2 regions of the Rhodococcus sp. NPDC058532 genome follow, and region 1 is predicted to be linked to the other one. Evidence: riboswitches for the same ligand, from Rfam matches in the RefSeq annotation. Region 1 holds a riboswitch; the other holds the start of a gene.
The links. A riboswitch is a leader RNA that binds a small molecule or an ion and turns the genes downstream of it on or off. The one in region 1 is predicted to bind cyclic di-AMP.

Region 1 (3,395 bases):
CTGGAGATCAGGCCCGCCCCGGCCTGCAACTCAAGCAGCAGCGCGAGCCGCGACTCGTCGACGCCGACGATCTTGGCCAGCCTGCGGATCTCCCGGACGCCGAGTCCGCCGGCCCGGAGGCTGGGCGCGGGGTGGTCGCCGAGCGCAACGAGGAGGCGCTCGCAGTGCCGGAGCAGTTCCAGCGCCTCGCCCGCGGCCGCGGCGTTTACCTCGGCGATCCGGTGTTTGCTGCCGCGGATCGTCGGCGGGGTCAGCGTGGTCGGGTCGGTGATGGTCTCGCCGCGCAACGCCTGCCCCACCTGGACGGGCAGTTCGACGGTCTGCTCGTCCCGCCAGGACAGTAGGCCCGCCGCGAGCAGCCGCTGCACGGGCCGATCCGGTGGGGTGCCCGGCGCGGCGTCACGGGTCCGGCCGACCGGGGAACTGTGCGCGAGGGTGTCCAGCAGTCGTCGCTCGTCCGCGGTCAGCGCGTCGAGCGCGGCGGTGATCTGGTCGGGTGTCAGGGCCGTCGTTGCCGGGTCCAGCCGCCACGAGAGGGCCTCGACGGCCGCCGGGGTCACCCGCAACACCGTCGTCCCCCACACCAGGGCCCGCTGCCGCAGCGCGGCAAGGGCACGGTCAACGGCCCGGGCGGGTGCCCGCCCGGCCACCGCGTCCGCGAGCTGGTCCCGCCGCACCCCGGCCGCCGTCGCGCCGTCGCGGCCGAGCAACCCGAGCAGGGTGAGTTCGAGCACGTCGAGGTCGTCGGCGACGCGAAGCACCGAGACGCGCTGCTCCGCCCGGGACGCCAGCACCGTCAGGGTCGACGGGGGCGGGACGGCCAGGTCGGGGCGCAGCCGCAGCAGGTCTGCCAGCTCGGCGTCGGTGCGGGTGGCGAGCCAGGACGCGAGGCTGTCGGGGGCGGCGTCGGTGTCGGTCATCGCATCCAACATTAGTGACCTGGGCTGTACGGGATACGAGGTCGATGTCAAAATGGCCTCGTGGCTAACAATGCGAGCAAGCGATACGTCGACAACGGCTGGCCGGAGCACGTCAAGGAGGGCGACCACGCGGTCACCGAGCTCTCGTCGACGCGGTCCGGTGGGCTCTCCCCGTTCGGTGAGGAGACCGAGTTCCCGCGGCCGGTGTCCGAGCTGCCCTACGTCCATCCCGTCACCGTCATCAACCGCTGACGCCAAGGCGAGCAGCAGAAAGGCCCCGCACCGGTTTGGTGCGGGGCCTTTCTCGTGCACTGGCTAGCGCTGTGCGACCAGCGGCGCGTAGGTCTTGAGGAAGTCGATGACCTGCGGGTTGAGCTTCGCCTGCTCGTACAGGGACTCGACCTGCGGGTCGACGGCGATGCCCCGGGCCTTCACGGCCTGCAGGGTGCTGTCGAGCCGGTCGAACACATCGGCGGTGCCGTCGGTGGTGGGGATGCTGGTGACGTCGGGGGCCTCCGCGGCGGGCGCCGGCGCGGGGGTCTCGGCCGCGGCGGCCGGAGCGCTGCGCTGCGTCGGCGCGCTGGCCAGCCCGAGGCTGGACGAGCAGGACGGCCAGGCGCCCCACCCCTGCGAGGCGAGGACCTTCTCGGCGACGGCGATCTGCTGCTCGCGGCTGGCCTGGTTGGCGGTGGCCGCGTACTCGCCGCCGCCGTGGGAGGTCCACGTGCTGGGGGAGAACTGCAGCCCGCCGTGGTAGCCGTTGCCGGTGTTGATCGACCAGTTGCCGCCTGCCTCGCACTGCGCGAGACGGTCCCAGTCGGAGTCGGGGGCAGCGCTTGCGGGGGCCGCGAAGGCCGCGCCGGCAGCGCCGAAGACTGCGGTGGTGACGACGACCTTGGCTGCCGTCTTGCGGGTGTTCGTGGGCTTGCGATGGCGTCCAGCACTCATGGGGTTTTCCTCTCCGCACGCGCCTGCGAGGTCAGCTGTCGGGTTCGGGCTGAGAGGTCGCCCGGCCGTGTTCGCTCCGTGACCGGCGCAAACAGCGGCTTCACCCCAAGGGAGGCCTGGTGCATGCCTCCCGGTGTCCACTGGGGACGTGGGTCCCCCGTCCTTGTCCCTGGGTTGATCTGTGGGAATCCGTTCCGCGGGACAAGGTTTGGCGCGGCGGTTCGGACTGGCCGGAACACCGACCGGTGACGACCGTACGTGGCCGATCGCGGTGAGTCATCTCCTACGGGAACGGCGTGTTTCCCGCGGTTTCGGCCGACCGCACCGGCGTCTGTGCAGGTCAGCTGGTTGCGGCTCGGTCGAGACCCGGCTGTGACCCAACCGTTATGTGAGGCAGATCACATGGCTCCGCTGGTGTTTTCGGACCCGCCGCGGGGCCGGTCCGCGCCAACGCGACCAGGGTGGTCGCAGCGATCACCACGAACAGCAACGGGTACACCGCGGCGAAGATCGGTGCCAGCGCCGCGGGCACAGGCACCATGAACAGCCCGATCCCGTACACGCCGTCCGGGAACCCGTGCGCCCAGATCAGTAGCGGAAGCGCGAGCGCGGCAGGCAGCAACCAGGCCACCGCGCGGCCGCTGCGCAACGCCCGATCCATCGCCAGGATCAGCAACGGCACGAACCACACCCAGTGGTGCCCCCACGAGAACGGCGAGACCGCGCACGACGTCAGGCCGCACAGCGTCACCGCGAGCAGCGCGTGCCCGCGCCGGTGCGCGAGGAGAGCCGCGGCAAGGCCGAGTCCGGCGAGGGCGACCGCGACACCGAGCCACAGCAGCCGCGGCGGCTCGGCAAGATGCAGCCACCGCGCCAGCACCCCCGAGGCGGATTGATTCGCAGGCCACGCCGTCTCGCCGATCCGCGTCGAATGCCAGATCACCCCGGTCCAGTAGGCCCGCGAATCGGAGAAGATCACCACACACCCGACCGCGACCGTCGCCGCGAAGCCCGCCACCGCGGTCGCCGCGGCCCGCCACTGCCGGGTGAGTAGCAGATGCACAACGAACAGCGCGGGCGTGAGCTTGATCCCGGCCGCGATGCCCACCCCGATGCCGCGCAGCCTGCTGCCCTCGGGCCTGCCGAGATCCCACACGATCAGCAGCATCAGCAGCAGGTTCACCTGACCCAGCCAGATCGTCGTCCGCACCGGCTCGATGACGCTCAGGACCACGGTCAGCAATCCGGTGGCGACGTACAGGGTGCGGTTGGCGCGGTACCCGAGCTGCCGCCAGCACAGCAGCACCACCAGGTACAGGGCCACGAAGTTCACCAGGTAGCCGAGCAGCGTCGTCATCTCCGGCGAGAACAGGCGCAGCGGCGCGAAGATCACCGCGGAGAACGGCGGGTACGTCCACCACATGCCGCCGTGCAGCGCGTGGTCGTAGAGACCGGCATCGGTCAGGACGGTGGCGCCGCCACTGCGATAGACGAGCAGGTCGAGACCGTTGCGGAAGAACCCCCACA
Region 2 (3,395 bases), on a different contig from region 1:
TCTCCTTCATCCGGGCACGGGTCTCGGATCCGGTGAAGTAGCCGCGGACCCGGCGCTGCAGGTTCACGGCGGTGCCGACGTAGAGGACCTCGTCGGAGGGGCCGCGGAACAGATAGACGCCGGGGGTGCGGGGCAGGTGCGCGGCGAGCCCCCGCTTGCCCCGTTGGGCCGCCGACACGTTGGGCAGGTAATCGACGAGCTCGGGATAGCTGTGCACGCCGAGGTTGCCGACCCGCTCGATCAGGGCGTGCAGAACGTCGACGGTGGCGCGGGCGTCGTCGAGGGCCCGGTGCGTGGGTCGGGTGGTGACCTGGAACAGGTCGGCAAGGGCGGACAGCTTCACCGACGGCGCCTCCTCCCTGGACAGCACCCGGCGGGCGAGCTTGACCGTGCACAGCACCTGGAACGGCGGCCAGGCGAGGTCGAGCCGCGACGCCGCGGCCTTCAGGAATCCGACGTCGAACGGTGCGTTGTGGGCGACGAGGACGGCGCCGCGGGCGAACTCGAGGAAGCTGGGCAGCGCCCGCTCGATGCGCGGGGCGTCGACGAGCATCGCGGAGGTGATGCCGGTGAGCTGGACGATGTACGGGGGCACGGTGCGACCGGGGTCGACGAGGGTGCCGAGTTCGCCGATCACCTCACCGCCGCGGATCTTGACCGCGCCGATCTCGGTGATGGCGTCCTCGCCTGCGCTGCTGCCGGTGGTCTCGAGGTCGACGACGACGAAGGTGGTGTCCCGCAGCGGGGTGTCCAGCTCGTCGAACGTCAGCTGGTGTGCGGCGTCACGGGAACTCACCTGGCCGAGGCTAGGCGGCGGCACCGACAGGCCCGCCGACACGCCGTTCCGGCCGTGTTGAGACGAGCGTCACACGGATCCGGATTTGCCGTCGGCGTCGGGTCGGCGCCGCCGTCCCGCCCGGCGGATGTCGCTACCGGGTTGCGGGCTCCATGCGGCGGGCGGCCCCGCGCCGACCGAGTGGTCGGTTGTGATCGCCCGCAGGGTACTGAACTGGACGAACGAACCGTGCTGGTGCGGGTGACGGGCGTCGTCGCCGGGTCCGCGGCAGGCGGCGGGTGAACACAGACCAGGTGGTCGTTATCGGTTTGTGATCAAGATCGGGCCGGACGGTCGGTTGGTGGGCGAAACGCGACAATTGTCCGGTTTGCTCGCCCGGTCGAATCGACAGCGGCGGGGGCCTTTCGTAATCTCGTTGAGACCTTGCGGAGTCTTGCCGCGCCACACCGGCGCAGCATCGCGAGGTACCGCCTAATCGATGGCCCGCAAGGGAATCGAATCGGGGACCCACGTTTCCACTGGGGTGAATCCCGTCGGAGCGCAGCCGCGCGCCGCCGGGTAGGGCTGATCTTCCCAGCCCGAACCCGTCAGCTAACCCGGTCGGCGGCAGAATGGAAGAAAGGCCCCTCCTTTCGTGGCAACACCGATCATCAAGGCCCGGCGCGTCGCCGTCGCAGGCATTCTCGCCGTCGGCGCGATCACCGCCTCCGCGGCGCCCGCCCTTGCCGAGCCCGTCACGGTTCCCGGCGTCGGCACCTTCGACATCCCCGGCGTTCCCGCGCAGACCATCGAGATCCCCGGGCTCCCGCAGCTCCCGGTCCTCCCCGGCGCCCCCGCGCCCGCCCCTGCCCCCATTCTCACCGCAGGCCAGAAGGCCGTCGAGGCGGCAGCCAGCAAGATTGGCTCGCCGTACGTGTGGGGTGCCGCAGGCCCGGACGCCTTCGACTGCTCCGGCCTGATCCAGTGGGCCTTCAAGCAGGCGGGCCTGAACCTGCCGCGCACCAGCTACGACCAGGCGGCAGCGGGAACGCCGGTGGCCACCAACGCGCTGCAGCCCGGTGACGTCGTGTCCTTCTACGGCGGATCGCACTCGGGGATCTACGCGGGCAACGGTGAGGTCATCCACGCCGCCACCTCCGGCACCCCGGTCAAGCGCGCCCCGATCGCCTCGATGCCGATGGACGGCGCCCGCCGCTACTGACATCGCCGCTCGCCACGCTCGGGGAAGAAGCGTGGCGGCCCAGCCGCCGACGGGCCCGTCGATCCACACCGGATCGGCGGGCCCGTCGGCGTATGCGGGGGTGGGTCACCGGCGGGCGGAATGTCCGGAACACCGGGGTGGACATCACGGCGGGCCGTTCCGTAACCTTGCCGAGACCTTTCGGTGAAGAAAAGAACAGGAGCACCCGGCACGTGGCGTCACTGAGGACGCGGTCTACCGCGATCGCAACCGGGCTGCTTTCACTCGTTCTCGTCGCGGCGGGCACCGGGCCCGCGGTGGCCGACCCCGCGATCGACAACCCGACGGCCGCGCTCGAGCGGCTCGCGGACCTGTCCCGCAAGGCCGAACAGACCACCGAGGCGATGCACAACGCGCAGATCGACCTCGACTCCAAGCTGTCCGTGCAGCGCGACGCCGAGGCCCGGCACGAGCAGGACCTGCGCCGTCTCGACGAGGCCAGGGCGACGATGGCCCGGTTCCAGCCCGCGGTGGACCGGCTCACCGTCGCCAACTATCAGGGCGGCCGCGTCAACCGGCTGTTCGCGGTGATGGTGTCGGACTCGCCGCAGCAGCTCCTCGACCAGATGTCGACGCTCAGCGTGCTCTCCGCGGACACCGCCGCGCAGGTCCGCGAGTTCACCGAGGCGAGCGACGCCGCGGTCGCCGCGGAGGAGTCGTCCCGGCAATCCGCGGACGACGCGAGGACGGCCACCGAGCACGCCCGCTCGATCAGCGACGACCTGCAGCGAACCCAGAGCGACCTGCAGGGCCAGATATCCCAGGTCACGGCCGCGTTCGCGGATCTGACCAGCGCGGAGAAGGACACCCTCGCCGGGTCCGCGTTCCCGCCCGGCTTCGACCCGTCGACGGTCCTCGCCGGCCTGGTCCCCGGCGCGAACTCCAGTGCCGTGCAGGCGGCGCTCACCCAGGTCGGCAAGCCCTACGTGTGGGGCGCGACCGGACCCGACGGCTACGACTGCTCGGGCCTGATGGTGTGGGCGTACAAGCAGATCGGCAAGGTCCTGCCCCGCTCGAGTCAGGCGCAGGCCGCGGGCGGAACCCCCGTCCGCAAGGAGAACCTGCAGCCGGGCGACCTGGTGCTCTACTACTCCGACGCCTCGCACGTGGGGATGTACACGGGCAACGGGAACATCGTGCACGCCTCCACCTTCGGCGTCCCGGTGAAGGTGGCGCCGGTCGACGCGTACCCGTTCTACGGCGCGCGCCGGTACTGATCATCGAACGGGGGGACGCGCCGCGGCCGGCTCGCCGCACGATCCGGACCTGGGAGGCGCTGGCGCTGGCCGGGTTGCTGACCGTCGTCGCTGGCGCGGCCGGCCTGGTGCTGCAGCAGCCCTCCGTCGAATCGCAGCAGGC

Region 2: another riboswitch for cyclic di-AMP. It lies ahead of ACFWQG_RS15050 (NlpC/P60 family protein); the one in region 1 lies ahead of ACFWQG_RS18090 (transglycosylase family protein).

What each region holds. Positions count from the first base shown of each region.
Region 1 covers NZ_JBHXNU010000016.1:38,540-41,934, reverse strand. The annotation lists gene ACFWQG_RS18100 (helicase-associated domain-containing protein) at 1-920, opposite strand, end outside; gene ACFWQG_RS18095 (hypothetical protein) at 981-1,172, shown strand; gene ACFWQG_RS18090 (transglycosylase family protein) at 1,236-1,868, opposite strand; cyclic di-AMP (ydaO/yuaA leader) riboswitch at 1,873-2,058, opposite strand; gene ACFWQG_RS18085 (glycosyltransferase 87 family protein) at 2,209-3,395, opposite strand, start outside.
Region 2 covers NZ_JBHXNU010000011.1:159,884-163,278, forward strand. The annotation lists gene ACFWQG_RS15045 (DEDD exonuclease domain-containing protein) at 1-796, opposite strand, end outside; cyclic di-AMP (ydaO/yuaA leader) riboswitch at 1,255-1,418, shown strand; gene ACFWQG_RS15050 (NlpC/P60 family protein) at 1,431-1,997, shown strand; gene ACFWQG_RS15055 (NlpC/P60 family protein) at 2,210-3,253, shown strand; gene ACFWQG_RS15060 (peptidase MA family metallohydrolase) at 3,328-3,395, shown strand, end outside.